DNA from 4 places in the Micromonospora sp. NPDC050397 genome. Region 1 is predicted to be linked to each of the others. Evidence: riboswitches for the same ligand, from Rfam matches in the RefSeq annotation. Region 1 holds a riboswitch; each other region holds the start of a gene.
The links. A riboswitch is a leader RNA that binds a small molecule or an ion and turns the genes downstream of it on or off. The one in region 1 is predicted to bind cobalamin.
Positions count from the first base shown of each region.

Region 1 (7,746 bases):
CCCCTGCGCGTCCGTCGACCTCGTGGACAGGCATGAGGAGGGGGACATGACGCCAACACGGGAGCAGGGTCTGCTCGAACAGGCGGTACCGGAACAGCGCCGGCACGTGATGCAGGTCCGTAAGCGCAACGGCGACACCGAGCCAGTCGACGTGAACAAGATTGTCCGCGCGGTGGAGCGCTGGGTCGGAGACCTGGACGAGGTGGATCCGCTGCGGGTGGCGACGAAGACGATCAGCGGCCTGTACGACGGGGCGACCACCGCTGAGCTGGACAAGCTGTCGATCCAGACCGCCGCGGAGTTGATTGGCGAGGAGCCGCAGTACTCGAAGCTCGCGGCGCGGTTGCTGGCCGCGTACGTGGACAAGGAGGTTCGTGGGCAGGGCGTGGCCAGCTTCAGTCAGTCGATTCGCCACGCGCACCAGCTCGGGTTGATCGGGGACGACACGGCCGAGTTCGTCGCGCGTAATGCCCGCAAGCTGGACGATGCCGTGGACCCGGAAGGGGGATCTGCGGTTCGAGTACTTCGGGCTGCGTACGGTCGCGGACCGGTACCTGCTGCGGCATCCGGAGTCCCGCCTGGTGGTGGAGACGCCGCAGTACTGGCTGTTGCGCGTGGCCTGCGGCCTGTCGCAGACACCGGGTGAGGCGATCGGTTTCTACCGGCTGATGTCGAGCCTGGCCTATCTGCCGAGTTCACCGACGTTGTTCAACTCCGGCACCCGGCACACGCAGATGTCGTCGTGTTTCCTGGTCGACTCCCCACGTGACGAGCTCGATTCGATCTACGAGCGCTACCACCAGGTTGCGAAGCTGTCGAAGTTTTCCGGCGGTATCGGCATCTCGTGGTCGCGGGTACGTGGTCGCGGTGCGTTGATCCGGGGTACGAACGGCCGGTCGAACGGCATCGTGCCGTTCCTCAAGACGCTCGACGCCGGGGTGGCGGCGGTGAACCAGGGCGGTCGACGCAAGGGCGCGGCCTGCGTCTACCTGGAGCCGTGGCACCCGGACATCGAGGAGTTCCTGGAACTGCGGGACAACACCGGCGAGGAGTCCCGGCGTACGCACAACCTCAACGTGGCCAACTGGGTGCCGGACGAGTTCATGCGGCGAGTCGAGGCCGACGGCGACTGGTCGCTGATCGACCCGTCCGACGCCCCCGAGTTGCCCGACCTTTTCGGCGAGGCCTTCGACGAGGCGTACCGGGCGGCCGAGAAGAAGGCCGTCAAGACGGTCAAGGCCCGGGACCTGTACGGGCGGATGATGCGGACCCTGGCGCAGACCGGCAACGGGTGGATGACGTTCAAGGACGCCTCGAACCGACTGTCGAACCAGACCGGCGCTCCGGGCAACACCATCCACCTGTCGAACCTGTGCACCGAGATCCTGGAGGTGAACAGCGACACCGAGACCGCCGTGTGCAACCTGGGCTCGATCAACCTCGGCGAGCACATAACCATCGATGGCGTCGACTGGGAGAAGCTGCGGTCCACGGTACGGACGGCGGTGGTGTTCCTCGACCGGGTGATCGACATCAACTTTTACCCGGCCGAGCAGGCGGCGGCGTCCAATCCGCGCTGGCGGCCGGTCGGCCTCGGCCTGATGGGTCTACAGGACGCGTTCTTCACGCTGCGCCTGCCGTTCGACTCGGCCGAGGCAAAGGAGCTGTCCACCCGGGTGCAGGAGGAGGTCTTCCTGACCGCACTCGAAACCTCTGCCGGGCTCGCCGAGCGGTTCGGCCCGCACCCCTCGTACGCCGAAACCCGTGCCGCCCGCGGCGAGCTGCACCCCGACCTGTGGGGTGCGGAGCCCGCCCAGGTCGAACGGTGGGCCGCGCTGCGCGCGGTGATCGCCACCCACGGTCTGCGGAACTCGCTGCTGGTCGCGATCGCACCGACCGCGACGATCGCCTCGATCGCCGGCTGCTACGAGTGCATCGAACCGCAGGTGTCGAACCTGTTCAAGCGCGAGACGATGTCCGGCGAGTTCCTCCAGATCAACACCTATCTGGTCCGGGAGCTGAAGGCACGGGGGCTGTGGACGGCGCCGATCCGCGACCAGATCAAGCGGGCGGAGGGGTCCGTGCAGGGCATCGCTGAGCTGCCCGCCGACGTACGGGAGCTGTTCCGCACCGCGTGGGAGCTGCCGCAGCGTGCGCTGATCGACCTGGCCGCGGCCCGGGCCCCGTTCATCGACCAGTCACAGTCGCTGAACCTGTTCATCGGCGCACCGACCATCGGCAAGCTTTCCTCCATGTACCTGCACGCCTGGAAGTCCGGGCTGAAAACCACCTACTACCTGCGCTCGCGTCCCGCGACCCGCATCCAGCAGGCCACCGTCGCCGTCACCTCGGCGGTCAAGCCGATCGTCGCGGTGGCCGACGACGAGGCGCTGGCCTGTTCCCTGGAAAACCCCGAAAGCTGCGAGGCCTGCCAGTGACCGCCATTCCCGAACTCCGCACCAGCGACAACACCAGCACCGTTGAGCGGCACATGCTGCTCGATCCCGGCATGGACCTAACCCTGCGGCCGATGCGCTACCCGCAGTTCTTCGACCGGTTCCGGGACGCCATCAAGAACACCTGGACCGTCGAGGAGGTCGACCTCGGCTCCGACCTCGCCGACCTGACCAAGCTCTCCCCCGCCGAGCAGCACCTGGTGTCCCGGCTGGTAGCGCTTTTCGCCACCGGCGACACCATTGTCGCGAACAATCTGGTGCTCAACCTCTACCAGCACGTCAACTCCCCGGAAGGCCGGCTCTACCTGTCCCGGCAACTGTTCGAGGAGGCCGTGCACGTCCAGTTCTATTTGAACCTCCTCGACACGTATGTCCCGGACGAGAAGGAACGGTTCGCCGCGTTCGCGGCGGTGGAAAACATCCCGTCGATCGCCCGCAAGGCCGAGTTCTGCTTCAAGTGGATCGACTCCATTTTCGAACTGAGGGAGCTGAGGAGCCGCGAGGACCGGCGCGCGTTCCTGCTCAACCTGATCTGCTTCGCCGCCTGCATCGAGGGACTGTTCTTCTACGGCGCCTTCGCCTACGTGTACTTCCTGCGTTCCCGGGGTCTGCTGCACGGGCTCGCCTCCGGCACCAACTGGGTGTTCCGCGACGAGTCGATGCACATGGCGTTCGCTTTCGACGTCGTCGACACCGTGCGGGCCGAGGAGCCTGACCTGTTCGACGCCGACATGGAACAGCAGGTCAGGGACATGCTGGCCGAGGCCGTCGAATGCGAGGTCCAGTTCGCCGCCGACCTGCTCGAACAGGGCATTTCCGGGATGTCGCTGACAGACATGCGGGAGTACCTGCAACACGTCGCCGACCGACGCCTGGCCGTGCTCAACATCGACCCGATGTACGGCAGCAAGAACCCGTTCGCGTTCATGGAATTGCAGGACGTCCAGGAACTGTCAAACTTCTTCGAGCGGCGGGTGTCGGCCTACCAGGTCGGGGTGAGCGGCTCGGTCAGCTTCGACGACGACTTCTGATCGGGTGAGTCAGACTGCTGTCCTGGGCGCTCTCGTCGCCCAGGACAGCAGCGAGACGATCACAAACGCACTCGGCGGGTTGAGCGTCCGTGAGGATGGCCCGGACTCGCGTGATGCGGGCATGAGCGTCGTGCAACTCCTGGCGTAACCGCACGACGCGCGCGACCCGCGCGCCCACCTGCCGGCGGGAGGCGTCCAGGCGTTCGAAGTCCGCAGGCGCTATCGCGACCATCTCGCGGCCATCGACGATCACAGTACGGCGGTCGATTTTGCGGCCCATGCGGCATCCTCCGCTGCGGTGGACATCGGAGGTCAAGTCAATCACGCAACGCTGAGACACCGTCTCGCGCCTCGGACACCCTGGCCCGTAAACCGCCCCGCGCCCCGTACGATGGCGAGCGGTGCTGGTTCGCCCGACCCGTCAGGGTAAGGCGTCGTAAGAGGGAACCCGGTGTGAGACCGGGACTGCCCCGCAGCGGTGAGTGGGAACGACCGCCGTCATCAAAGCACTGGACCGTAAGGTCTGGGAAGCGACGGCCAGTAGGCGACCTTGTGTCATGCCCACGAGTCCGAAGACCTGCCAGCGCTGCGCACACCGCCGGTGTGCGCCGCCAGCGGCCTCTCGGGAGGGCTAGGGCGGAGAGATGGTACGTGGCCGTACCCTGTCTTCCCCCTCCCGTGTCCGCCGGACGCTTCGAGGGAAGGACCCCCCGTGAGCACCACCGCATTCGGTCAAAGCACCGTGCTCGGCTATCCCCGCATCGGTGCCAACCGCGAGCTGAAGAAGGCCGTCGAGGCATACTGGGCCGGCACCATCGACGCCGACAGCCTGGCAAACACCGCCACCACCCTCCGCGCCGAGGTCTGGCGGACACTGCGCGACGCCCGGCTCGACTCGATCCCGTCGAACACCTTCTCCTACTACGACCAGGTGCTCGACACCGCTGTCGCCGTCGGAGCGATCCCCGACCGGTTCGCCCGGCTCGGCCTCTCCGAGCTGGACACCTATTTCGCCATGGCCCGAGGGGTCGACGCCGAGCCGGCCCTCGAACTGACCAAGTGGTTCGACACCAACTACCACTACCTGGTCCCGGAAATCGGGCCGGACATCGCCTTTGTCGCGAACCCCGCAAAGGCGCTACGTGAGTACGCCGAAGCCGCTGACCTGGGCATCAAGACCCGCCCGGTGCTGGTCGGGCCGGCCACCTTCCTGCTGCTGGCCAAGGGCGACGATCCGTTCGCCCGCCTCGACGACCTGGTCGAGGCGTACGTTGGAATCCTCGGTGCGCTGGCCGAGGCGGGTGTGGCGTGGGTGCAGTTGGACGAGCCCGCCTACGTCGCCGACCGCAGCCCGGAGGAGATCGACGCCCTGCGCCGTGCCTACGTCCGGCTCGGCGAAGTCGAACACCGGCCGCAGATCTTTGTCGCGACCTACTTCGGCGAGCTCGGCGACGCCCTGCCTGCCCTACTGAAAACCCCGGTCGAGGCGGTCGGTCTGGACCTGGTCGCCGGGCCGGATAACCTCAACCGGCTCGCCGCCGCCGGTCCGCTGCGTGGCAAGACCATCGTCGCCGGCCTGGTCGACGGCCACAACATCTGGCGTACGGACCTGCGTGCCGCCGTCGCCGCCGGGGCGACGGTCGCCGGGCTGGCCGACCACGTCGCGGTGTCCACGTCCTGTTCGCTGCTGCATGTTCCGGTCGACCTGTCCGTCGAGACCCACCTCGGCGCGCGCCTGTACGAGCGGCTCGCGTTCGCCAGGCAGAAGGTGGACGAGGTTGTGCTGCTCGGACGGGCGCTGCGCGACGGCACCGCGCACCTGCCCGCACCGTTGCCACCCGCCCCCGATGCGTGGCGGCACGACGGCGTGCGGGCGCGGCTCGCCGCGCTCGGCTCCGGGGACCGGCAGCGTGGCGACTACGCCGACCGGGCCGCCAGCCAGCAGGAACGTCTGGGGCTGCCGGAGCTGCCGACCACCACGATCGGCTCCTTCCCGCAGACCGCCGAGCTGCGCAAGGCCCGCGCGGCAGTGCGCGCCGGCACTCTCGACGACGCTGGCTACACCGAGCGGATGCGTGCCGAGGTCGAGCACGTCATCCGGCTACAGGAGGAGCTGGGGCTGGACGTGCTGGTGCACGGCGAGCCGGAGCGCAACGACATGGTCCAGTACTTCGGCGAGCAACTCGACGGGTTCGCCGCCACCCATCACGGCTGGGTGCAGTCCTACGGCTCCCGCTGCGTACGTCCGCCGATCATCTACGGCGACGTGGCCCGCAGGTCACCGATGACCGTCGCATGGTCCACCTACGCCCAGTCATTGACCAGCAGGCCGGTCAAGGGCATGCTCACCGGCCCCGTCACCATCCTCGCCTGGTCATTCGTCCGCGTCGACCAGCCCCGAGGTGACACCGCAGATCAGGTTGCACTCGCCCTGCGCGACGAGTGCCACGACCTGGAGACCGCCGGAATCAAGGTCATCCAGGTCGACGAACCAGCCCTACGCGAAACCCTGCCCCTGCGTAAGGCTGATCAGAGGGCCTACCTGGACTGGGCGGTGGGCGCGTTCCGCCTGGCGACCAGCGGGGTCGCCGACGACACCCAGATCCACACCCACCTGTGCTACTCCGAGTTCGGTGAGGTGATCACCGCGATCGACGCCCTGGACGCGGACGTGACCAGCATCGAGGCGTCCCGCTCGAAGATGGAGGTCCTCGACGACCTCGCCGCGATCGGCTACCGCCGGGGTGTCGGACCCGGCGTGTGGGACATCCACTCGCCCCGGGTACCGACCCACGACGAGGTGGTCGAGGCGCTACGCGGCGCCGTCGCGGCCGTCCCGGCCCGCCGACTCTGGGTCAACCCTGACTGCGGTCTGAAGACCCGCGGCTATTCCGAGGTCGAGGCATCACTGCGGCACCTGGTCGCGGCCGCCGCCGAGGTGCGCGGAAACTGACAACACCTTGCCGGGCGGGTTCGAAGCGGACCCGCCCGGCTTGACCCGGGAGTGACATTGAACGTCGAATCCACTGCTTTCCGCTCCACGATCGAGGCGGTTCGCGCCGTCGAGCCGCGGATCGCCGACGCGATCGTGAACGAACTGCGCGACCAGCGCGAGTCGCTGAAACTAATCGCCAGCGAGAACTACGCCTCGCCGGCTGTGCTGCTGGCGATGGGCAACTGGCTGTCCGACAAGTACGCCGAGGGCGCCATCGGCCGCCGGTTCTACGCCGGCTGCCAGAACGTCGACACCGTCGAGGCGGTCGCGGTCGAGCACGCGAAGGCCCTGTTCGGCGCGCCGTACGCGTATGTCCAGCCGCACTCCGGCATCGACGCCAACCTGGTCGCGTACTGGGCGATCCTGGCCGACCGGGTCGAGGTCCCGCACCTGAGGAAGTTCGGAAAACGTCAGGTCAACGACCTCACCGGCGCCGAGTGGGCCGAGCTGCGCGCCGCGTTCGGCAACCAGCGGATGCTCGGCATGTCGCTCGACGCCGGAGGCCACCTCACCCATGGTTTCCGCCCCAACATCTCCGGCAAAATGTTCGACCAGCGCAGCTACGGCGTCGACCCGTCCAGCGGGCGGATCGACTACCAGGCGCTGCGGGAAACGGCCCGCGAGTTCAAACCGCTGATCATCGTCGGCGGCTACTCGGCGTACCCCCGCAAGGTCGACTTCGCGGCGATGCGCGAGATCGCCGACGAGGTCGGCGCGACCCTCATGGTCGACATGGCGCACTTCGCCGGTCTGGTAGCCGGAAAGGTCTTCACCGGCGACTACAACCCCGTCGAGCACGCGCACATCGTCACCACGACAACGCACAAGAGCCTCCGCGGTCCGCGCGGCGGTGCCGTCCTCGCCCAGCCCGAACTCGCCGACCAGGTCGACCGTGGCTGCCCGATGGTGCTCGGCGGCCCGCTCAGCCATGTCATGGCGGCGAAGGCGATCGCCTTCGCCGAGGCCCGTCAGCCCGAGTTCGCTACCTACGCCCAGCAGATCGTCACCAACAGTCAGGCCCTCGCCGAAGGGCTGCTACGGCGCGGCATCCAACTGGTTAGCGGCGGCACCGACAACCACCTGGTGCTGATCGACGTGCACCCGTTCGGCCTCACCGGCCGCCAAGCCGAGCAGGCCCTGCTCGCCAGTGGTGTGGTCACCAACCGCAACGCGATCCCTCAGGACCCGAACGGCGCCTGGTACACCTCGGGCATCCGTATCGGCACCCCGGCCCTGACCAGCCGGGGCCTCGGCGCCGCCGAGA
Region 1 covers NZ_JBJDPS010000013.1:5,826-13,571, forward strand. Annotated here, with positions in the region: partial or broken gene ACI2K4_RS29040 (ribonucleoside-diphosphate reductase subunit alpha) at 47-2,438, shown strand; gene ACI2K4_RS29045 (ribonucleotide-diphosphate reductase subunit beta) at 2,492-3,487, shown strand; gene ACI2K4_RS29050 (hypothetical protein) at 3,465-3,767, opposite strand; cobalamin riboswitch at 3,876-4,087, shown strand; gene metE (5-methyltetrahydropteroyltriglutamate--homocysteine S-methyltransferase) at 4,200-6,440, shown strand; gene ACI2K4_RS29060 (glycine hydroxymethyltransferase) at 6,492-7,746, shown strand, end outside.

Region 2 (7,746 bases), on a different contig from region 1:
GCTCTCCGGCGTGCTGGCCAACCTGGAGGGTGACCTGGTCCGCCGGATGCGCCTGCGTGAGGTGCTGGCCGACCCGGCGCTGGCCAGCAAGCTCACGCCCAGCATGTCGCTGGTCGAGCAGTTGCTGCGGGACAAGCACAACCTCTCCGGGGTGGCGTTGGCCAACGCCAAGGCGCTGATCCGCCGGTACGTCGACGAGGTCGCCGAGGTGCTGCGTACGCAGGTCGAGCAGACGAGCGTCGGCACCGTGGACCGGTCGGTCCCGCCGAAGCGGGTGTTCCGCAACATCGACCTGGACCGCACCATCTGGAAGAACCTGCCGAACTGGAACCCGGAGGACGGGCGGCTCTACGTCGACCGGCTCTTCTACCGGCACACCGCCCGGCGTACCACCCCGGCCCGGATGATCGTGGTGGTGGACCAGTCGGGGTCGATGGTCGACTCGATGGTCAACTGCACCATCCTCGCCTCGATCTTCGCCGGGTTGCCCCGGGTGGAGGTGCAGCTCATCGCCTTCGACACCCGGGCGATCGACCTGACGCCCTGGGTGCACGACCCGTTCGAGGTGCTGCTGCGTACCAAGCTCGGCGGCGGGAACGACGGGCCGGTCGCGCTGGCGATGGCCCGCCCCAAGATCGTTGACCCGCGCAACACCGTACTGGTCTGGATCTCGGACTTCTACGAGTTCGGCCGGTCCCAACCGCTCTTCGACGGGCTGGAGGCGGTGCACCGCAGCGGCGTGAAGCTGATCCCCGTCGGCTCGGTCAACAGCAGCGGGCGCGCGGAGGTGAACCCCTGGTTCCGGCAGCGGTTCAAGGACCTCGGCACACCGGTGATCTCCGGCCACATCCGCAAGCTCGTCTTCGAACTCAAGAACTTCCTCACCTAGGAGACCGCGAAAATGACCACCCCTGACCTGCTGCGCGCCCCGGCCGAGGTCAAGTTCGCCGAGGAGCTCGACTGGCTGGAGTCGATCGACGACGGCCCCAAGCCGTACTCCTGGCGGCTCAGCCCTCGGATGGTGCGGCTGTTCGTCCTGGGCTCGGAACGCGCCGACGGCCTCGACCGCGAGATCTCGCAGAAGTGGTTCGGCGACCGCAGCTTCGTCGAGCGCAGCATCGTCACCCTCGCCTCCGACCGTGGCCTGCTGCTGATCGGCGACCCGGGCACCGGCAAGAGCTGGCTGGCCGAGCTGCTCGCGGCGGCGATCTGCCGCAACTCGACCCTGGTGGTGCAGGGCACCGCCGGCACCACCGAGGACCACATCAAGTACTCGTGGAACGTCTCGATGGTGATCGCCAAGGGACAGTCCCGGGCGTCGATGATCCCCTCCCCGATCATGACCGCGATGGAGCGGGGCGTCATCGGCCGGTTCGAGGAGCTGACCCGCTCCACCAGCGAGGTGCAGGACGCGCTGATCTCGATCCTGTCCGAGAAGTACGTCTCCATCCCGGAGCTGGACGACGACAACATCGTCTTCGCCCGTCCGGGTTTCTCGGTCATCGCGACCGCGAACAGCCGGGACCGGGGAGTCAACGACCTCTCCTCGGCGCTCAAGCGGCGGTTCAACTTCGTTCGTATCCCGGTGGTCACGAACAAGCGCAGCGAGGCGGAGATCGTCCGGTTCCGCACCACCGAGCTGCTCCGACGGCACCGGATCGAGCTGGACGTACCGCCGACGCTGCTCGACATCCTGCTCCAGTCGTTCGCCGACCTGCGTACCGCGGCGGCCGCCGCGACCAGCGACGACGAGAAGTTGGAGTCGGCCCTGTCCACCGCCGAACAGATCGGCGTGCTGGAGGACGCGATCCTGCACAGCAACTTCTTCGGCGACCGCACCCTGCGCGCGGAGACCCTGGCCGGTTCCCTGGTCGGGTCCCTGGCCCGGCGCAGCCCGGAGGATCTCGCCATCCTGAACAAGTACCTGCACGGGGTGGTCGAGCCGCGCAGCAAGGAGGCCGGCGGCGAGTGGACCGCGTTCCTGGAAGGCGGCCGGCAGACCATCGTGACGCTGTCATGACCGTCGTCGGGACGCTGCGGGAGCAGCTCCAGGACGCGGCGCGCGCCTTCGCCGACGGCCCCGACGCCCTGGCCGAGATCCTCGCCGGCCTGGTCGACGACGTCGACCGGGCACTCGGGGAGGAACTCGAGATCTTCCCGGTCTGCCACCACTCGCCCTCCTCGGCGCTGGCGATGGTGCGCCGGCTGCGCGAGAAGCAGCCGAAAGTGATCTACCTGGAGCTGTGCGAGGATTTCCAACCGCTCCTCACCGAGCTGCGCAACTGCCAACTGCCGGTGGCGCTACAGGCGTTCGCGAGCGAGTTGGACGGGCACCCGAAGGAGTGGGGTCCGCTCAGCGTGGTCGCGCCGGTCACCGAGGCGTCCGCCGAGTACCAGGCGATCGCGTACGCGTTGGAGACGCCCGGGGTCGAGCTGGTGCTGGTCGACCGTTCCACCGACCACGTCTTCCAGTGGCAGCCGCGCGACGGGCACCGGCCCGGCACCGGGACCGACGACGAGCCGGGGTCGCCCGGCGCCGATCCGTCGGCGCACGACGAGGAGGTCGACCTGCACGGTGACGCGGTCGGCATCGAGATCGGCGACCTGCGTCCCGGCTTCCGCGAGTTGGAGGAGCACCTGCTGCACCACGGCCGGGTACGGCACTGGTCCGAGTGGTGGGACCAGTACGTCGAGCAGCCGTTGGTGAACGCCGACTACGACACCTACCGGCAGGTGATGGTGCTGGTCGGCAGCCTGTTCCGCCGGCTGCGCCCCGGCGAGGCGGCACGGCTGGACCGGGACGAGGACCGCGAGCGTTACATGTGGACCCGGATGCGCGAGCACCTGGCGGCGTCGGGTGTCGACCGATCCGACTGCCTGTACGTCTGCGGCGCCTTCCACGCCGCCAGCCGGGTCGAGCAGTTCGGCTCCGCCTCCACGGTGCCGTTCGAGATCACCCCACGGACCGGCACCGCCTGGCTGTACGGCCTCGTGCCGTCCAGCCACTCCGCCATCGAGGCCCAGTTCGGGCTCGCCTCCGGCAGTGTCTCCATCGCCGCCACGACCTTCTCCCGCGCGGTGACGCGGGCCGGGGTGAAGACGTACCGTCTGGCCGGGCAGCAGGACGGCGGGCGTCCGGCCCGTACCCGTAAGCCGGCCGGCGCGGCGCGCACCGGAACCGGCCCGGCCGCGCCGACCGTCGCGGACCAGCTCTCGGGATTCCTGTCCCGCCCACCCGTTCCCGACGGACTGGACGAGGACGAACTGCTGGGCTGGTCCGTCGACATCGTGCGGCTGGCCCGGCGCAACGGCTACCTGGCGAGCACGGCGGACGCGATCGCCGTCTTCGAGACCTCGATCCTGCTCGCCGGGATGCGTAACCGGGCCCGGCCCACCCCGTACGACTTCGCCGACGCGGCCGTGACCTGCATCGAGAAGGACGTGGTGCCGGGCCGGCGGGACGTACGCCGGCTCTGCGAGATCCTGATGGGCGGCGACCGGATCGGCCGGGTCGGGTACGACGCGCTGCCACCGCTGGCGCGCGACGTCTACGACCGGCTGGCCCCGCTCGGCCTCCCGCTGGAGCGCCGCACCGTGCAGCGGGCGCTGCTCGACCTCACCGCCCGGCCGGAACTGCGGCCCGCCTCGGACCTGCTCTGGGTGCTGCGTGCGCTGCTGCCCGAGCAGACCGTGCGGCCGGTGATGGGCGAGCGGCGGCTCGGTGGCGCGTCGATCCAGGAGAGCTGGGACCTGGCGATCGGCCGCGACCAGCGCGCGCTGATCGAGCTCGGCTACGAGGGCGTCACCGTCGAGCAGGTGCTGGAGCAGCGGCTGCGGCGCGGCGTGTGGGCCCCGCAGGCCACCGCGGCGATGGCGCTGCGGGCGGTCGAGGACTCACTGCTGTACCTGCGCAACCCTCGGTTCACCGACGAACTCGGCGCCCGCGCGGTGCAGTTGCTCAGCGGCGAACGTACGTCGGACGACGCGCCCGAGGTACTGACCCGGATTCGCCGGCTGCTCACCTACTACCGCTCCACCCCGGACGGTCTGCCCGCCTGGTGCGAGAACTTCGGCTCCACCGGGTACGCGCACTACTGCACCCTGCTGCCGACCGCGTTCGTGGCCGAGGAGACCGGGGTACGCCAGGTCGCGGCGATGCTCGGGTTCCTGTTCAGCATCGAGAGCCTGGCCCTGTCGCTCGGCTGCGACCGGGCCCAGTTGGAGATCGCGGTCGCCCAGTCCCATCCCGAGGCGCCGGCCAAGGTCGCCCTGCTCTGGGCGGCCCGCTTTCAACTGGGGTCGCTCTCCCTGGCCCAGTTGCGCGAACGGACCACCGGCCTGCTGGAGAACCCGCTGGTCATACCCACCTTCCCGCGGTACCTGATCGGCTTCGCCCAGGCGCTCGAACCCGTGCCGACCCTGGCGCCGTTTGTGGTGGAGGTGCTGTCGAAGGCGTTCGGACGGCTGCCCGACCCGGTGCTGCTGCCGTGGCTGCCGACCCTGATCACCACGCTGCGCGCGGAGGCCGGCGACCAGGTGCCCCGGCTCGTCCGCGAGGCGGGCCGGACCTTCCCGGCCGGGCTCGCGGCGCTCGACGCCTGGACGCCGCCCTGGTCCGGGGCGGGCACGGCGAGCGCCGGTCGCCCGGCGGCCGGGTCCGGCGCCGACGGTACGGGCTCCGCCGGGTCGGGCCCGGGCGACACCGGACCGGTGGCGCGACTGCTGGCCGGGCACCCGGAGTCCTGTGACGCGGTGGCCGGGCTGCTCGGTTGCGACGACGGCTGGCGGTCGTCCGCGGCTCCGGCCGCCACACCCTTCGGGACGGAGTTGCCGGAGCTGCTCGCGCGTTATCCGGAGACCGCCGTGGCACTCGCGGCGCGGCTCTGACCGTCGGGGGAGCAACCGTTCCGCCGGGCCGAGCCCGGCGGAACGGTTGTCGCCCGGCTGGTCAGTCCGGGGCGGGCGGTGGCTGGTCCGACGCGGTCGCCAGGTGCAGGGAGAGTTCCTGGACCAGGTCGTCCATGCTCTGCCCGCTCTGCGCCCGGACCAGGCCGAGAGCCAGCTCCGCGAGCAGGTAGAACCCGAGCGTCTTGGCCTGCTCGCTGGGAAACGCGGCGAGCAGTGCCTCGGCGCCGTCGAGGTCGCCCCGGTGCCGGGCCGCGACAACTCCGGCGGCCCGCTGCACGGCCTCGGCGGCGGCCGGGGTGGGGTGGTCCACCACGCTCAGATCTTGGGCTTGGTGGCGCGGGCGGCGTCGAACCGGCTGGTCACGTCGGTCCAGTTCACCAGGTTCCACAGCCGGTCCACGTAGTCCGGACGCACGTTGCGGTACTGCAGGTAGTACGCGTGCTCCCACGCGTCGAACACCAGCACCGGGGTCGAACCCTGACCAACGTTGCCGTGATGGTCGTAGACCTGCTCCACGATCAACCGCTGGCCCAGCGGCTCCCACGCCAGCACTCCCCAACCCGAACCCTGCACACCCTTTGTCGCCGCCGAGAGCTGACCGGCAAAACCTTCGAACGAGCCGAAGTGCTCGTCGATCGCCGCCGCCAACTCGCCCTCCGGGCGGTCGCCACCGTCCGGCGACAGGTTGTTCCAGAAGATCGAGTGCAGGACGTGACCGGAGAGGTTGAACGCGTACGTCTTCTCCAGCCCGACCAGGGTGTTGTAGTCGCCCTTCTCCCTCGCCTCGGCGAGCCGGTCGAGCCCGTCGTTGGCGCCCTTGACGTACGCCGCGTGGTGCTTGCTGTGGTGCAACTCCAGGATCTCCCCGGACATCGCCGGTTCGAGCGCGCCGTAGTCGTAGGGCATGTCGGGCAGGGTGTACACGGCCATCGGTACGTCCTCTCGCATAAGAATCGCTGTTGCCAACATAGTGCAACAAGGCTCGACCGTCAGGATCACCTTCTCCGACGCCAACACGCCGGCACGACATGTGGTGTTCAACAACCGGACCTCCCCCATATATAGTTCGTGACGCGACTGGTTCGGCCGGGCATCCACCCCGGCCGAGGCAAGAGGGAACCCGGCGCGAATCCGGGACTGCCCCGCAGCGGTAAGTGGGAACGACCGCCGTCACGAAGCACTGGGAGACAACCGGCCCGGCCGGAAGCCCTGGGAAGCGACGGCCAGTAGGGGGTCACGGCTGGTCCGTGGCCACGCCCACGAGTCCGAAGACCTGCCAGCCGCGCCGCGCCGGACAACCGCGCGCGGCGGTCCGAGACCGCGTGGGACGGTCGACGGCTGCGACGTACGCCAGGGCGTGCGTCTCCGCCCGCCTGCGCGCGTTCCGGACCTCGTCGACACGAGCACGAGGAGCGACAGGTGACGGTCACAGAGCTGGCTGCGGGCGAGCGGGCGACGGACGGCGACACGTCCGCACCGGGGCAGCGGCGTACCCAGATGCGGGTACGCAAGCGCAACGGCGCGTTCGAACCGGTCGACGTCAACAAGATCGTCCGGGCGGTGGAACGCTGGGCGGGCGACCTGGACGACATCGACCCGCTGCGGGTCGCGACCCGGACGATCAGCGGCCTCTACGACGGGGCGACAACGGCCGAACTGGACCGGTTGTCGATCCAGACCGCCGCCGAGATGATCGGCGAGGAGCCCCAGTACTCCCGACTCGCGGCCCGGCTCCTGGCCGGTTACGTCGACAAGGAGGTACGCGGGCAGGGCATCGCGTCGTTCAGCCAGGCGATCCGACTCGGCCACGAACTCGGACTGGTCGGCGACCAGACGGCGCGCTTTGTCGCCGTCAACGCCCGCAAGCTCGACGACGCCGTCGACCCCACGGCCGACCTGCGGTTCGAGTACTTCGGGCTGCGTACGGTGCACGACCGGTACCTGCTGCGGCACCCGACCAGCCGGCTGGTGGTGGAGACACCGCAGTACTGGCTGCTGCGGGTCGCCTGCGGCCTGTCCCACACCCCCGGCGAGGCGATCGGGTTCTACCGGCTGATGTCGACGCTCGCGTACCTGCCGAGTTCCCCGACGCTGTTCAACTCCGGCACCGCGCACACCCAGATGTCCTCCTGCTTCCTGGTCGACTCGCCCCGCGACGAACTCGACTCGATCTACGACCGGTACGCCCAGGTGGCGAAGCTGTCGAAGTTCGCCGGCGGGATCGGGATCGCGTGGTCCCGGGTGCGCTCGCGGGGTGCGTTGATCCGGGGCACCAACGGGTTGTCGAACGGTATCGTGCCGTGGCTGCGCACGCTGGACGCGAGCGTCGCCGCGGTCAATCAGGGCGGCCGGCGCAAGGGGGCGGCCTGCGTCTACCTGGAGCCGTGGCACCCGGACATCGAGGAGTTCCTCGAACTGCGGGACAACACCGGCGAGGACGCGCGGCGTACGCACAACCTGAACCTGGCGAACTGGATCCCGGACGAGTTCATGCGGCGGGTCGAGGCCGACGGCACGTGGTCGCTGTTCGACCCGGCCGAGGTGCCCGAGCTGCCCGACCTGTGGGGGGAGGACTTCGACGCCGCGTACCGGGCCGCCGAGACCGCCGGCCGGTTCGTGCGCCAGGTCAAGGCCCGCGACCTGTACGGGCGGATGATGCGCACCCTGGCCCAGACCGGTAACGGCTGGATGACCTTCAAGGACCCGTCGAACCGGCTGTGCAACCAGACCGCCGAGCCGGGCAACGTGGTGCACCTGTCGAACCTCTGCACCGAGATCGTGGAGGTCTCCAGCGACGGCGAGACGGCCGTCTGCAACCTCGGTTCGATCAACCTCGCC
Region 2 covers NZ_JBJDPS010000001.1:274,379-282,124, reverse strand. Annotated here, with positions in the region: gene ACI2K4_RS01090 (VWA domain-containing protein) at 1-889, shown strand, start outside; gene ACI2K4_RS01085 (AAA family ATPase) at 902-2,020, shown strand; gene ACI2K4_RS01080 (DUF5682 family protein) at 2,017-4,887, shown strand; gene ACI2K4_RS01075 (superoxide dismutase) at 4,949-5,221, opposite strand; gene ACI2K4_RS01070 (superoxide dismutase) at 5,224-5,838, opposite strand; cobalamin riboswitch at 5,970-6,204, shown strand; gene ACI2K4_RS01065 (ribonucleoside-diphosphate reductase subunit alpha) at 6,343-7,746, shown strand, end outside.
Region 2: it holds a riboswitch for cobalamin, as region 1 does, so the genes downstream of both, ACI2K4_RS01065 (ribonucleoside-diphosphate reductase subunit alpha) here and metE (5-methyltetrahydropteroyltriglutamate--homocysteine S-methyltransferase) in region 1, are expected to answer to the same signal.

Region 3 (7,746 bases), on a different contig from region 1:
GTCGGGTCCAGCACCGGCACCGGCACCGGCTCGTCCCGATCCACCAGCCAGCCACGGGTGGTCCCGGCGCTGCTGGTCCGCATCGCCGGACAGTTCGACCCGCCGTTGCCGCAGCCGAGCGGGGCCAGCCCCAGCTCCGGGCCGGCGTCCTCCGGACGCCACCGGTCGACCAACTCGCCGGACTCCACGTCGTGGAACTCGGCCACCTGCGGGGCCGCGCAGGCGTCGACGGTGACGAGCTGCCCGCCGCTGGTGGTGAGCGCGCCGGCCCGGCAGGAGCCGTCGATGCCGACCCGCCACAGCTCCCGCCCGTCGGCCAGGTCCAGACCACGCACTCCCGAGCCGCCGATCACCACCAGCACCGCCCGGCCGCTCCGACCGGTCGCCGGGATGAGACCGGCGGGGGTGTAGTTGGTGCTGGCTCCGGTGCGTCGTCCGTTGTACCCGTGTCCGGGCGGTGGACCGTCGACCCGCCACACGATCCGGCCCGTACGCGCGTCGAGAGCGACCAGGTTCCCGTCCGACCAGCGGCTGACCACGGTGGTGCCGCTGGCCACGACGCCGATCAGTTCGGCCGGCCACCGCCGGTACGACCAGTACGGCGTACGCCGGGTCCGGGCGTCCACCGGCAGGTCGGCGCGGACCTGGCGGGTGGTGGCGTAGACCCGCAGCCGGCCGTCCACGATCAGCGGGGCGGAGGCGAGCGTGCCGACCACACCGGTCGCCGCGTTGACCGGGGCCGGATATCCGGTACGGGCGGTGGTGAGCACCTCCGCCGGGGCGAGCACCCGGTGGACGACCACGGCGACTGCCGCGACGGCCAGCAACGCCGCGATCGCGACGACGATCGGCCGACGCCGAGCCACTCCCCCGCTCCGGGATCGCATCCAGCACCTCCGCCGGCACCCTATCCATCCGGTCCGGGCCGGCGCCTGGCAGGTCAGGCGGCAGCGGCGGGGTCACCCCGACGGCCCGGCCCGGTCACCCCGACGGCGGCGGCGAGATCGGCCAGGTCGCGGCGGAGCACGTTCTCGACCGTACGGGCCGCCAGCCCGCCGAAGAGCAGCGCGATCAGCCGCCCGGACGGCGTGGTGACCACGCCCTCCTGCACCACGCTGACCGCCGTCCAGCCGCCCCGCCGACATCGCCGACCGTCGACCGGCGTGAAGCTGTACGCGGTCCGGTAGTCGACGCCCGCTCCGGCGGAGGTGACCGTCAACCGGTGCGGCGCGACCATCTCCTCCACCCGGAACTCCTCGACCAGCCCGGTCCCGTCCGGTAGCCGGTGCCCCTCCCGCCAGGTCGTGCCGGGCCGGACCGGTCCCGGGGTCAGCACCTCGATCCCGGTGACGGTGGAGAGCCAGCCGTCTCGGCCCGGAAGGTCGGTGAAGACCCGCCACAACTCGTCGGCCGACGCCTCCACCAGTCGGGTCACCGCCACCGTCGCCATCGCACCCCCCGAGCCCTTCCCCGAACACCCACCGTACGGGCGAGAGCGCCCGACCAGCGCAAAGATCGGCGAGCGGCGACAAGAAGGTGACGCGGGTGACGTCGCGAACGGCTCGGTGACGCCGGGGCGAACGACTCCGCTATGGTCCCGGGTGGCACAAACGTTGCGAGGTGCCCCGCGGTCGCGGGGAGAATCGGGAAGCCGGTGCGAATCCGGCACGGGCCCGCCGCGGTGACCGGGGAGCTGCCACCCACGCGTACGAGACGCGGCCACTGGCCCACGAGGGCTGGGAAGGCGGGTGACCAGCGCTGATCCGGGAGTCCGAAGACCGGCCTCGCGTCACGAGCCCCGTTTCGGGGCACGAGCGCAGCGGGAGCCTGCCTTGGACACCGAACCCGTCACCCAACCCGTGCCGGTAACCGAACCCGACCCGATCGGCGGGACGGATCTTGCCGCCGCGCTGTACCAGGTCATCCACCGCCGTCGGGACGTGCGCGCCGAGTTCACCGGCGCCCCGATCCCGAACGAGGTGCTGCACCGGGTGCTGGCCGCGGCACACGCCGCGCCGAGCGTCGGACTCTCCCAGCCCTGGGATTTCCTCCTCGTTCGCGACCCCGACCTGCGTCAGCGGTTCCACCGGCACGTCGAGCGGGAGCGCGAGAGTTTCGCGGCCACCCTCGACGGCGAGGCCGCGGCACGGTTCGCCCGGATCAAGATCGACGGCGTACGTGAGTCGACGCTGTCGGTGGTGGTCACGTACGACCCGGAGCGGGGTGGCCCGGCGGTGCTCGGGCGTCACTCGATCGCCGACGCCGGCCTCTACTCGGTCTGCCTGGCGATCCAGAACCTCTGGCTGGCCGCGACCGCCGAGCGACTCGGCCTCGGCTGGGTCTCGTTCTACCGGGAGGAGTTCCTGCGGGACCTGCTGGGCATCCCGGCGACGGTCCGCCCGGTGGCCTGGCTCTGCCTCGGCCCGGTCAGCCACCTCGAACAGGTCCCCGACCTGGAGCGGCACGGCTGGCGTCGGCGACGGCCACTCTCCGAGGCGGTCCACCACGACCGGTGGACCGCCCGCTGACCCGGTTCTCGACGCGGAGGCCGGGTAGCGCCGTCAACCGAGCGGCTTGACCCCGCTGACCACCCAAATCGTGATCGCGAGGAGGAAGTCACCCCGGGCGACCGAGGCGTCGACGGCTTCGAACCATTCCGCGCCGAGCAGCGCCGGATCCGCCCCGAGCCTGCGGATCGCGTCCCGGTCGAAGATCGGGGCGATGGCGTTGGCCTCCGCGAAGTCGGTCACCGCGACAGTGATCGGTTCGGCGCGCACCTCGTCGAGTCCGGCCGCCAGCAGCCTGCGGCGCAGCGTACGGCCCATCCGGAACTTGTCCGGCTGTTCGGGGGTGGCGACGTACTGGAAGAACTTCCCCCGGATGCGCTCGATCAGCTCGGGCGCTATCCCGTCCAGCAGAAGACTCTCCCAGTCCGTGTCGATCAGACACAGTCGTCCGCCGGGGCGCAGCACGCGTACCAGCTCCGCCACCGCGCGGTCGGGCTCGGCGAGGTGCTGCATCACCCGCTCGCTCCGTACGCCGTCGAAGCTCTCGTCGGCCAGGTCGAGCGCGGTGACGTCTCCGACGAGGTACTCGACCCGGCTGCCGTCGTGCCGCCTGGTCGCCGCCGTCACGAAGAACTCCGACCGGTCGACCGCGACCACCTCGCCCTCCGGTCCGACCAGCCTCGCGAGTTCGCGGGCCACCTCGCCCGCCCCGGCCCCCGCGTCGAGCAGTCGCTGACCCGGCCAGGCGTCCAGCGCGGCACGGGCCACCTCGCGCACCTGCCGGATGGACGGATAGGCGGCGATGCGTTCGAGGTAGTCGACCATGCTCGTCTGGAGCTCGTTCCCGGCCCCGTCGACGTCACTGAAGGATGTGGTACCTGCGATTTCGTCCGTCACGTCGGTAAGGCTGCTCTGCCGACGGGTCGTCGCGACAGCCATCCCCGCGTTGCCTGCGTCACACCGGTCGGCAAGCATCGTTTTGCCTGGTCATCCGCAACGGTGAGCGGGCGGCCGAGAAAAGCGTCACGGGGGTGAATTTCGCACCGATCCGTGCGTGGCTCGCGGCGACCGACCGGCAACGACCGGCGGCAACCGGTGCCGGACCTGGCGAGGCGGCCCCGACCTGTCATCGCTGGACGGGGCCGCCCGGGAAACGCGAATGGAGTTGTCTGAATCAGCCGTCGAAGGAGCCGGCCCGTGCCGCGCCGATGAACGCGGACCAGTCGGTCGGGCTGAACGAGAGCACCGGTCCCGTGACGTCCTTCGAGTCACGCACCCCGACCACGCCGGCCAGGTTGTCGGCCACCTCGACGCACCAGCCCTGGTCGTTCGACCGGGTGCTCTTACGCCACGACGCGCGCGCGAGATCGATCTGCATTTTATACCCCTTTACGACGAGTTATGCACATAAAAGTGCGTTCGCCGGTATTCTTACACGGCGAAGGGAGCGAACGCGTTACCGAATGCAACATGCGCCACTACAGCGGGGCACGCTCACACAGACTGTGCGACTCGATCAATCGCACCGCGACCAACGGTGCTCCACAATCGATAGACGATGGCGAAGTAGGGGTCAGGGGCGCGCGGGAAGTACGGTGCCGGTCACTTCGCCGAGGGCGACGGTGCGGCCGTCGGGGCCGGCAGCGGTAGCGCTGATGGTGACCGTGTCGCCGTCGGCGAGCCAGCTACGGGCCACGCCCTCGGCGAGTGCCACCGGCTCGGCCCCGCCCCAGGTCAGCTCCAGGAACGAGCCGACCTGGTCGCGGCGTACGCCGGAGACGGTGCCGGAGGCGTAGAGGTCGCCCGCACGCACCGAGGCGCCGTTGACGGTCAAATGGGCCAACTGCTGAGCCGGGGTCCAGTACATGCCGGCGAACGGTGGCTCGCTCACCCGGCTGCCGTTCCAGTCGACCGCGAGCCGCAAATCGAGACCGAGGTGCGGCTCGTCGCGCAGGTATTCCAGGACCGGCGGGTCCTGCTCCGGAGCCGGCACCCAGGCGTGCTCCAGGGCGTCCAGCGGCACCACCCAGGGTGAGATCGAGGTGGCGAACGACTTGCCCAGGAACGGGCCGAGCGGCCGGTACTCCCAGGCTTGCAGGTCCCGCGCCGACCAGTCGTTGAGCAGCACCACACCGAAGACGTACGCCCGGAAGTCCTCGACCGGCACCCGGTCGCCGAGCGCCGAGCCGAGCCCGATCACGAAGCCGACCTCGGCTTCGATGTCCAGGCGCGTCGAGGGCCCGTACCCGGGTCCGTCCCCAGTGGAGTGTTGTCCGGCCGGGCGGACGACGGGCGTACCGGAGACGACCACGGTGCCGGCCCGGCCGTGGTAACCGATCGGCAGGTGTTTCCAGTTCGGCAGCAGCGGCGGCTCGCCGGGACGGAAGATCTGGCCCACGTTCGACGCGTGCTGCTCCGAGGAGTAGAAGTCGACGTAGTCGCCCACCGCGAACGGCATCAGCAGGTCGACCTCGGCGAGCGGGTGGAGCAGCGGGGCGACCGCCGGCCGGTGTGCCGGGTCGGTGAGCAGTTCGACCACCCGCTTGCGCACCGTGCCCCACTGCGCCTGCCCGAGCGCCATGAACGCGTTCAGCGAGGGCTCACGCAGCGCACCCCCGGCCAGGACCAGCCCGGCCGCCTCGGCGCCGTCGAGGTCGAGGACATACTCCCCGATCCGTACGCCGATCCGCGCCGGCACGTCGCCGTGGGCGAACACCCCGTACGGCAGGTTGTGTACGTCGTACGGCGAGCCCGCCGCGCCCTCGACCCAGCTCACGTGCTCTCCCCCTGGTTGATCAGCCCGAGCCGGGCCAGGTCGGTCAGTGGTTCGTCGATGCTGCACGAGCCGAAGCCGCGCCAGAGCGGCCGGGCCTGCTCCCGCCGGACCCGGGCCGGCTCGACCATCCGGAGCGGGTCACCGCTGGCCAGCAGCTCGGCGATCTCGGCCACCTCGGCGCCCTCGGCGGCGGCAGCCGTGGCGACCAGCACGTTGACGAACCCGTGATGGGTGAAGCCGGTCTCGGCGTCGGTGTGGCGCAGCGCGTGGTGCAGGCCGGCGGTGAGCTTGAACGGCAGGGCCCGGTCCCGGCAGGCGCGGATCACCGCGGCCAGCTCGACCGGGGTGGGAAAGAGTTCGGCGGCGAGCCCGCCGGTGCGGAACTTCGCCGCGACCGGCGCCCCGGCCGCGCGCGCCCGCGCGATCCGGTCCAGTGCGGCGAGCAGTCCCCAGGTCAGCGGGACTTCGGCGTACAGGTCGAGCGTCGGTGACCCGCTGTGGCCAGCGGTTGCGGCGGGCGGCAGGTCGCCGTGGACGGCGAGGAGTTCGGCCAGTCCGGGGGTGGGGTCCTCGCCACGCTTGCCGACCGCCACCTCCAACTGGCGTGGGCACAACCGGTCGTCGATCGCGCCGAGCAACGCGGGCAGTCGGCCGATCGGCACGTCGCCGATCACCCCGACCTCGATCCGCTCCCCGGGCTCCAGCAGCGCCGGCAGGTGGGCCAGCGCCGACGCCGGGACCAGCAGCGGCCCGACCAGGTCGGCGTACCAGGCGGTGCGGTGCTCGCGGTGGGCCACCAGGGCGTCGGCGAGCGACGCGCTGCCGGGCGGGAAGACGGCGGCGTCGTCGACCAGGCCGGCGAAGAGCCGGGGCACCTGCGTTGACACGAACAGAGAACTTACGGGACGCTACGACTAACGGACAACAGCGTCCGATTATCGGACACCATCGGCCGCTGAATGGGACAAATGCGGAGGTCAAAGTGCCGTACTACCGCAGCGTCGGTGAGCTGCCCCGTAAGCGCCACACCCAGTTCCGGCAGCCCGACGGGAGCCTCTACGCCGAGGAGCTGATGGGCCAGGAGGGCTTCTCCTCCGACTCGTCGCTGCTCTACCACCGCTACCCGCCGACCGCGATCGTGGCCGCCGAGGAGTTCACCCCGCCGGCCTGGTCCCGGGTGCCGAACCTGCCGCTCAAGCCCCGGCACCTGCGCACCCACAAGCTCGACGCGGGCGGCGCCGACCCGGTGCTGGGGCGGCAGCACCTGTTGGCAAACGACGACGTACGCATCTCGTACGTGGTCGCCGACCGGCCGTCCCCGCTCTACCGCAACGCCATCGGCGACGAGTGCCTGTACGTCGAGTCCGGCGCGGCCCGGATCGAGTCGACCTTCGGCGTACTCGGGGTGACCGCCGGCGACTACGTGATCATCCCGACCTCGGTGGTGCACCGGATCGTGCCGGTCGCGCCGGACCCGCTGCGCCTGCTCACCATCGAGGCGACCGGGCACGTCGGCCCGCCCAAGCGCTACCTCTCGGCGCGGGGCCAGTTCCTGGAGCACTCCCCCTACTGCGAACGTGACGTACGCGGCCCGGCCGAGCCGTTCCTGGTCGAACAGTCCGACGTCGAGGTGTACGTCCAACACCGGCGTGGCTGGACCCGGTACGTCTACGCCAACCACCCGTTCGACGTGGTCGGCTGGGACGGCCACCTCTACCCGTGGGCCTTCTCCATCCACGACTTCGAGCCGATCACCGGGCGGGTGCACCAGCCGCCGCCGGTGCACCAGACCTTCCAGGGGCCGAACTTCGTGATCTGCTCGTTCGTCCCGCGCAAGGTGGACTACCACCCGCTGGCGATCCCGGTGCCGTACAACCACCACAACACCGACTCGGACGAGATGCTCTTCTACACCGGCGGCAACTACGAGGCGCGGCGCGGCTCCGGCATCGAGCAGGGCTCGATCTCGCTGCACCCGGCCGGTTTCACCCACGGTCCCCAGCCGGGCGCGGCCGAGCGTGCGATCGGCGTCGACCACTTCGACGAACTCGCCGTCATGGTCGACACCTTCCGTCCGCTGGACCTCTGCGACCCGGCACTGACCGTCGAGGACCCGGCGTACGCGTGGACCTGGGCCGGCCGCACGCTCTGAGCCGGTACGCCCGGATCCACGCCGTGGCGCCCGGGATCCGTACGTCGACACGGAAAGCGTGCCCGTCCGCGCGGGAGTGGGCACGCCTTCCCTGTGGGCGTGCGGGTCCCGGCCGGGGGTGCGAATCCCGGACCGGCGTGCCGGTGCCGGTCCACCGGCGGCCCGGTCAGTTCGACGCGGGGCCGTAACGGCGCAGCACGGCGAGTTCGGCCACGGCGGTCGCCACGATCGCCAGCACCAGCGGCCAGGGGGTGCCGACCAGGGCGTACAGCAGGATGAACGCCGGCCCGGCCAGGGCGGCGTAGACGGAC
Region 3 covers NZ_JBJDPS010000021.1:66,983-74,728, forward strand. Annotated here, with positions in the region: gene ACI2K4_RS33715 (PQQ-binding-like beta-propeller repeat protein) at 1-887, opposite strand, end outside; gene ACI2K4_RS33720 (SRPBCC family protein) at 941-1,450, opposite strand; cobalamin riboswitch at 1,602-1,802, shown strand; gene bluB (5,6-dimethylbenzimidazole synthase) at 1,911-2,528, shown strand; gene ACI2K4_RS33730 (methyltransferase domain-containing protein) at 2,562-3,404, opposite strand; gene ACI2K4_RS33735 (DUF397 domain-containing protein) at 3,682-3,885, opposite strand; gene fahA (fumarylacetoacetase) at 4,081-5,283, opposite strand; gene ACI2K4_RS33745 (hypothetical protein) at 5,280-6,170, opposite strand; gene ACI2K4_RS33750 (homogentisate 1,2-dioxygenase) at 6,266-7,435, shown strand; gene ACI2K4_RS33755 (tetratricopeptide repeat protein) at 7,602-7,746, opposite strand, start outside.
Region 3: it holds a riboswitch for cobalamin, as region 1 does, so the genes downstream of both, bluB (5,6-dimethylbenzimidazole synthase) here and metE (5-methyltetrahydropteroyltriglutamate--homocysteine S-methyltransferase) in region 1, are expected to answer to the same signal.

Region 4 (7,746 bases), on a different contig from region 1:
GGCCGGCCGCTGGACCTGAAGCTGCGTGGCGTCGGTTACCGGGTGAGCGTCGCCCGGGTCGGTCAGAAGCGGTTCCGCGTCGGTGTCTCCGGCGGTGGTGACGTGCACCGGGCCGACGTCGAGGTCGAGCGGTTCGACGAGCACAGTGGCCGGATCGTGGTCAACGGGCACCGGTTCCGGCTGGTGTCGGCCACGCACGGTCCGATCCACCTGGTGGAGGTGGACGGCACCACCCACCGGATCAGCCGTGACGAGGGCGGCGTCGTCCGCTCTCCCTCGCCCGCCCTGGTGGTGGCGACGCCGCTGTCGGTCGGGGACGAGGTCGCCGCGGGCGCCCCGATCCTGGTGCTGGAGAGCATGAAGATGGAGACGGTGCTGCGGGCGCCGTTCCGGGCCCGGGTGCGCGAGTGCCCGGTGTCGGTGGGCAGCCAGGTCGAGACCGGCGCGCCGCTGATGCGCCTGGAGCCCCTCGCCGACGAGGGTGCCGAGGAACAGACCGCGAACGCCGTCGAGACGGTCGAGATCGACCTGCCTGCCGAGCCGGCGCTGGTCTCGGCGACCGCGCGGGTCGAGCGCGGCCTGCACGACCTGCGCGGCATGCTGCTGGGCTTCGACGTCGACCCGCAGGACCGCAAACGCGTGCTCTCCGAGTACGTCGCCGCGCGGGCCGAACTCGGCGACCGGCCGCTCCCCGGCGAGCTGGACCTGCTGACGGTCTTCGCCGACCTGTCGGAGCTGAGCCGCAACAAGCCGGGCGGCGAGATCGAGGTCGAGCCGGGCAGCCCGGTGCACAGCCCGCGCGAGTACTTCCACAGCTACCTGCAAAGCCTCGACGTCGAACGCGCCGGGGTCACCGAGGCGTTCCAGGCCAAGCTGGAACGGGTGCTCGGGCACTACGGCATCACCGACCTGGACCGTACGCCGGAGCTCGAGTCGGCGGTCTTCCGGATCTTCCTGGCCCAACAGCGGATGTCGACCGACGTGGTGGTGGTGTCGGAACTGCTCCGTCAGTGGCTGGCCGGGGTGCCGCCGCTGGAGTCGATGAGCGAGCGCGCCGGGCTCACCCTGGAACACCTGGTCGAAGCCACCCAGGTGCGGTTCCCGGCGGTGTCGGACCTGGCCCGCGGTGTGGTGTTCCGCTGGTTCGCCCAGCCGCTGCTGCGCCGCAACCGCGCCAAGGTGTACGCCGCGATCCGCGACGACCTGCGTTACCTCGACCGCAACCCGGAGGCGCCGGACCGGGCCGAGCGGATCCAGACCATGGTGGCCAGCGCCGAGCCGCTGGTCCGGCTGATCGGCCAGCGGATCGGCCGGGCCGGGCGGGACCACGCCCCGCTGCTGGAGGTGCTGACCCGCCGCTACTACGGCAACCGTGGGTTGGCCGGGGTCACCACCCGGGAGACCGCCGGCTGCCGCTTCGTCACCGCCGAACACACCGGCTCCGGCGGGGTGGCCCGGGTGGTCACCACCGCCGTCGACATCGCCGCCCTGCCCGACGCCATCGGTGCCCTCGGTACGTTCGTCGGCGACGCCGAGCAGGGGATCGAAGCCGACGTCTACGTCACGTGGGAGGACCAACCGGACGCCGACGCGATGGCCGTACGACTCGGACAACTCCTCGCCGAGCACCCGCCGCCCGCCGCCGTACGCCGGATCACCACCACCGTCGCCGGCACCAGCGGCGCGGTGATGCACCACCACTTCACCTTCCGGCCCGACGGGGCCGGGCTCGTCGAGGACCGACTGATCCGGGGCCTGCACCCGCAGATCGCCCAGCGCCTGCAACTGGAGCGGCTGCGCGAGTTCGACCTCACCCGGCTGCCCTCCGCCGACGAGGAGATCTACCTGTTCAAGGCCGTCGCCCGGAGCAACCCGGCCGACGAGCGGCTGATCGCGATGGGCCAGGTCCGCGACCTGACGCCGCTGCGTGAGGCCGACGGCCGGCTGGTCGCGCTGCCGGCGGTGGAGGACGCGATCACGGCGGGCCTGGACGCGATCCGCAACATCCAGGCGCAGCGACCGCAGAACAAGCGGTTCGACACCAACCGCATCATGATGTACGTCTGGCCGTCGACCGAGCTGACCGTCGACGAGCTGAACATGCTGGTCCAACGCATCCTGCCGACCACCGCGGGGGCGGGGCTGGAGGAGGTCCAGTTCGTGGCCCGCCAGCGCACCGCCTCCGGCGAGCTGACCGAGGTCGCGGTCCGGATCACCCTCGACCCGGGCCACGGCGCGCACCTGCACGTCGGCGAGCCGTCGATGGAGCCGGTGCAGCCGTTGGACGACTACCGCCAGAAGGTGCTGCGCGCGGCCCGGCGCGGCAATGTCTACCCGTACGAGCTGACCGGGCTGCTCACCGGCCCCGACGGTGGCTTCACCGAGCACGACCTCGACGCCGACGGCGCGCTGGTGCCGGTCGACCGGCCGAAGGGGAAGAACTCGGCGGCGATCGTGGTCGGTGTGGTGACCACGCCGACCGCGCGGCACCCCGAGGGCATCACCCGGGTGGTGCTGCTCGGCGACCCGACCAAGGCGCTCGGCGCGCTGTCGGAGCCGGAGTGCGCCCGGGTGATCGCGGCGATCGACCTGGCCGAGCGGATGCGGGTCCCGCTGGAGTGGTTCGCGCTGTCGGCGGGCGCCCGGATCTCGATGTCCTCGGGCACCGAGAACATGGACTGGGTGGCCGCCGCGCTCAAGCGGATCGTCACGTTCACCCAGGACGGTGGCGAGATCAACATCGTGGTCGCGGGGATCACCGTCGGCGCCCAGCCGTACTGGAACGCCGAGGCCACGATGCTCATGCACACCAAGGGCATCCTGGTGATGACGCCGGACTCGGCGATGGTGCTCACCGGCAAGCAGTCGTTGGACTTCTCCGGCGGTGTCTCGGCCGAGGACAACTTCGGCATCGGCGGCTACGACCGGGTGATGGGCCCGAACGGCCAGGCGCAGTACTGGGCACCCCACCTGCCGGCCGCTCGCGACGTGCTGATGGCGCACTACGACCACACCTACGTCGTGCCGGGTGAGACGGCGCCCCGCAAGGCCGTCACGACCGACCCGGTCGGCCGGGACATCTCCGACTTCCCGCACACGGTCGCCGGCAGCGACTTCGGCACCGTCGGCCAGATCTTCTCCGCCGCGCACAACCCGGACCGCAAGAAGCCGTTCGACATCCGTACGGTGATGCGTGCCCTTTCCGACCAGGACCACCCGGTGCTGGAGCGTTGGGCGGGAATGGCCGACGCCGACACCTCGGCGGTCCAGGACGTGCACATCGGGGGCTGGCCGGTCTGCCTGATCGGGATCGAGTCGCGGCCGGTGCCCCGGCGCGGTTTCCCGCCCACCGACGGGCCGGACACCTACACCGCCGGCACCTTGTTCCCGCAGTCGTCGAAGAAGACCGCGCGGGCGATCAACTCGGCCTCGGGCAACCGCCCGCTGGTCGTGCTGGCGAACCTGTCCGGGTTCGACGGCTCGCCGGAGTCGATGCGCAAGCTCCAACTGGAGTACGGGGCCGAGATCGGCCGGGCGATCGTCAACTTCGACGGCCCGATCGTCTTCTGCGTGATCTCCCGCTACCACGGCGGCGCGTTTGTGGTCTTCTCCAAGGCGCTCAACCCGAACATGACCGTGCTGGCGCTGGAGGGCTCGTTCGCCTCGGTGCTCGGCGGCGCCCCGGCGGCGGCGGTGGTCTTCTCCGGCGAGGTGAACAACCGCACCGCGACCGACCCACGGGTGGTCGAGTTGCAGGCGAGCGTGCTCGCGGCCAGCGGCGCCGAGCGGGCGACGCGCAACGCCCAGCTCGCCGAGGTGCAGTCCGCCGTACGGGCGGAGAAGCTCGGCGAGGTCGCCGCCGAGTTCGACCGGGTGCACAGCATCCAGCGCGCGGTCGAGGTCGGCTCGGTGGACGCGATCGTCGGCGCGGCCGAGCTGCGGCCGCGCATCATCGAGGCGATCGAGCGCGGCCTGGGGCACTGACCGGACCGGCACCGGAGGACTGCTCCGTCGGTTCGGGTGGTTGGGGCGGCGGGGGTCGCCGCCCCAACCGGGCTCAGGCGAGCGTGAGCCGTATCTCGGCGGCGCCGGCCACGAGGTGACGCAGGGCCTGTTCGACCTCGGCGTACCCACGGGTCTTCAGCCCGCAGTCCGGGTTGACCCAGAGCCGGTCCGGCGGCACTGCGGCAACGGCGCGACGTAGCGCGTCGGTGACCTCGCTCTGTTCGGGTACGCGTGGCGAGTGGATGTCGTACACCCCGGGGCCGACCCCGCGGGCATATCCGGCGGCGTGCAGATCGTCGAGGATCTCCATCTTCGACCGGGACGCCTCGATGCTGGTGACGTCGGCGTCGAGAGCGTCGATCGCGGGCAGCACCTCGCCGAACTCGGAGTAGCACAGGTGGGTGTGGATCTGCGTGGCGTCGGCGACCCCGCTGGTGGCGAGCCGGAAGGCGGCGACCGCCCAGTCGAGGTACGCCCGCTGCTCGACCCGGCGCAGCGGCAGCCTCTCCCGCAGCGCGGGTTCGTCGACCTGGATCACCCGGATACCGGCCGCCTCCAGGTCACGGGCCTCGTCGCGCAGCGCGAGGGCGATCTGGTTGGCGGTGTCTGCCAGGGGTTGGTCGGTCCGGACGAACGACCATGCCAGGATCGTCACCGGTCCGGTGAGCATGCCCTTCACCGGTCGACTGGTCAGCGACTGAGCGTAGGTGGACCAGCCGACGGTCATCGGGCCGCTCCGGGCCACGTCGCCGTAGACGATCGGCGGCCGTACGCACCGCGAGCCGTACGACTGCACCCAGCCGTTGGCCGTGGCGGCGAACCCGTCGAGCTGTTCGCCGAAGTACTGCACCATGTCGTTGCGCTCCGGCTCGCCGTGCACCAGCACGTCCAGCCCGAGTCGTTCCTGTAGCGCGATGACGTGCGCGACCTCGGCCCGCATCCGTTCCGTGTAGCCGGCGTCGTCGAGTCGTCCGGCCCGGTGCGCCGCACGGGCCCGACGCAGTTCCGGGGTCTGCGGGAAGGACCCGATGGTCGTGGTGGGCAGCGCCGGCAGGTTCAGCCGGGACCGCTGCGCGGCGGCGCGCTGCGGGTACGGCCCGCGACGTACGTGTTCGGGGCGGAGCGCGTCGAGCCGGGCGCGAACGGCGTTGTCCCGCCAGGCCGCCGGTGCGGCGGGCACGGGCGCGGGGAGCGCCGCGACGCCGTCGCGCAGGGCCCGGCCGAGGGCGACCACCTCGTCCACCTTCTGCCGGGCGAACGCGAGCCGGGCGCGTAGGTCGTGGTCGAGGTCGGGTTCGGCGGCCAGGTCGACCGGCACGTGCAGCAGCGAACACGACGTGGACACCGCGACGTGGTCGGCCAGGCCGGTCAGCGCGGCACCGGTCGCGGTGGCGGCGCGCAGGTCGGTACGCCAGACGTTGCGACCGTCGACCAGCCCGGCGACGATCGTCCTGCCCCGCAGCGGACCGGCGGCGGCGAGCCGGGCGAGGTCGCCGGGCCCGGCGACCAGGTCGATGCCGACCGCTTCTACCGGCGTGTCGAGCAGGGCCGGCAGCGCGTCGCCGAGTTCACCGAAGTAGGACGCGACAAAGAGCTCCGGCCGGTGCTCCGTCGCGCCGAGCCGGCGGTACGCCGCACGCAGCGCGTCGATCTCGTCCGGGGTGCGGTCGGCGACGTACCCGGGCTCGTCGAGTTGGACCCAGGCGACCCCGGCGTCGGCGAGGGTGCCGAGGAGGTCGGCGTAGACCGCGACGAGATCGTCGAGCCGGTCGAACGGCCGGAACCCCTCCGGGGCGTCCTCGGTGGACTTGGCCAGCAGGAGGAACGTCGCCGGGCCGACCAGCACCGGTCGGGTCGGGACACCGAGCGCCTCGGCCTCGGCGTGTTCGCGTACCGATTTGTCCGGGCGGGCGGTGAAGACGGTGTCCGGGCCGATCTCCGGCACCAGGTAGTGGTAGTTGGTGTCGAACCACTTCGTCAGCTCCAGGGCCGGCTCCCGCGCCGTCCCCCGGGCCATGGCGAAGTAGGTGTCCAGGTCGTCGAGGTCGAGGCGACGGAAGCGGTCCGGCACCGCGTCGACCAGGACGCAGGTGTCGAGCATCTGGTCGTAGTAGGAGAACGTGTTGGACGGGACGGCGCCCAGACCGGCGTCACGCAGGGTGCGCCAGACGTCGGCGCGCAGGCCGGCGGCGGTCCGCTCCAGGGTGGCCGCGTCGGTCCGGCCGCCCCAGTAGGACTCGACGGCCTGCTTGAGCTCCCGGTGCGGACCGATACGGGGATAGCCGAGCACGGTGCTCAGCCCGAACGGTGTGGTCACGAGACGGGTGTCCTTCCCTCGAGGTCGGCCGACGGCCACCCGGGAGGACACGGCAGGGCACGGTACGACGACCGGCCTCGCCCTGGCCCTCCCGAGGGGCCGACGGCGGCGCACGCGGACGCGTACGCGGTGCGGGCAGGTCTTCGGACTCGCGGGCGCGACCGGTGCGACCCGGTCTCCTACTGGCCGTCGCTTCCCAGACGCGTACGCGTCCAGTGCGTATGACGGCGGTCGTTCCCACTCACCGCTGCGGGGCAGTCCCGGTTTTGCACCGGGTTCCCTCTTACGACGCCCCGCCGCGAAGCGGGGCGAACCAGCACTGTCGGCCATCGTACGGCGTCCGGTCGGTTCGCCCCACCCGCCACGGGTACGTGTCAGAAGTCGTCGTCGAAGCTGACCGTGCCGCTCACCCCGACCTGGTACGCCGACACCCGGCGCTCGAAGAAGTTCGACAGCTCCTGTACGTCCTGCAACTCCATGAACGCGAACGGGTTCTTCGACCCGTACAGCGGGGCGATGTCGAGTTGGGCGAGCCGCCGGTCGGCGACGTGTTGGAGGTATTCGCGCATGTCCGGCAGGGAGAGCCCGGAGACGCCCTGTTCGAGCAGGTCCTCGGCGAACTGCACCTCGCACTCGACCGCCTCGGCGAGCATGTCGCGTACCTGCTGGCGCATCTCGTCGTCGAACAGGTCGGGTTCCTGCTGGCGGACCGTGTCGACGACGTCGAAGGCGAACGCCATGTGCATCGACTCGTCGCGGAACACCCAGTTGGTGCCGGAGGCGAGCCCGTGCAGCAGTCCCCGGGAGCGCAGGAAGTAGACGTACGCGAACGCGCCGTAGAAGAAGAGCCCCTCGATGCAGGCGGCGAAGCAGATCAGGTTGAGCAGGAACGCCCGCCGGTCGTCGCGGCTCCTCAGCTCCCGCAGCTCGAAGACCGAGTCGATCCAGCGGAAGCAGAACTCGGCCTTGCGGCGGATCGACGGGATGCTCTCGATCGCGTCGAAGGCGGCGAACCGTTCGGCCTCGTCCGGCACGTAGGTGTCGAGCAGGTTCAGGTAGAACTGGACGTGCACCGCCTCCTCGAACAGTTGCCGGGACAGGTAGAGCCGGCCCTCCGGGGAGTTCACGTGCTGGTAGAGGTTGAGCACCAGATTGTTGGCGACGATGGTGTCACCGGTGGCGAAGAAGGCGACCAGCCGGCTGACCAGGTGCCGTTCGGCCGGGGTGAGCCGGGTCAGGTCGGCCAGGTCGGAGTGCAGGTCCACCTCCTCGACGGTCCAGGTGTTCTTGATCGCGTCCCGGAACCGGTCGAAGAAGTGCGGGTAACGCATCGGTCGCAGGGTCAGGTCCATGCCGGGGTCGAGCAACATCCCGGTCTTTTCCGTACGGGTCATCGGGTCGCCTTACCTTCCGTTGGTGGCCGG
Region 4 covers NZ_JBJDPS010000001.1:265,648-273,393, forward strand. Annotated here, with positions in the region: gene ACI2K4_RS01050 (biotin carboxylase N-terminal domain-containing protein) at 1-3,984, shown strand, start outside; gene metE (5-methyltetrahydropteroyltriglutamate--homocysteine S-methyltransferase) at 4,058-6,322, opposite strand; cobalamin riboswitch at 6,439-6,655, opposite strand; gene ACI2K4_RS01060 (ribonucleotide-diphosphate reductase subunit beta) at 6,697-7,716, opposite strand.
Region 4: it holds a riboswitch for cobalamin, as region 1 does, so the genes downstream of both, metE (5-methyltetrahydropteroyltriglutamate--homocysteine S-methyltransferase) here and metE (5-methyltetrahydropteroyltriglutamate--homocysteine S-methyltransferase) in region 1, are expected to answer to the same signal.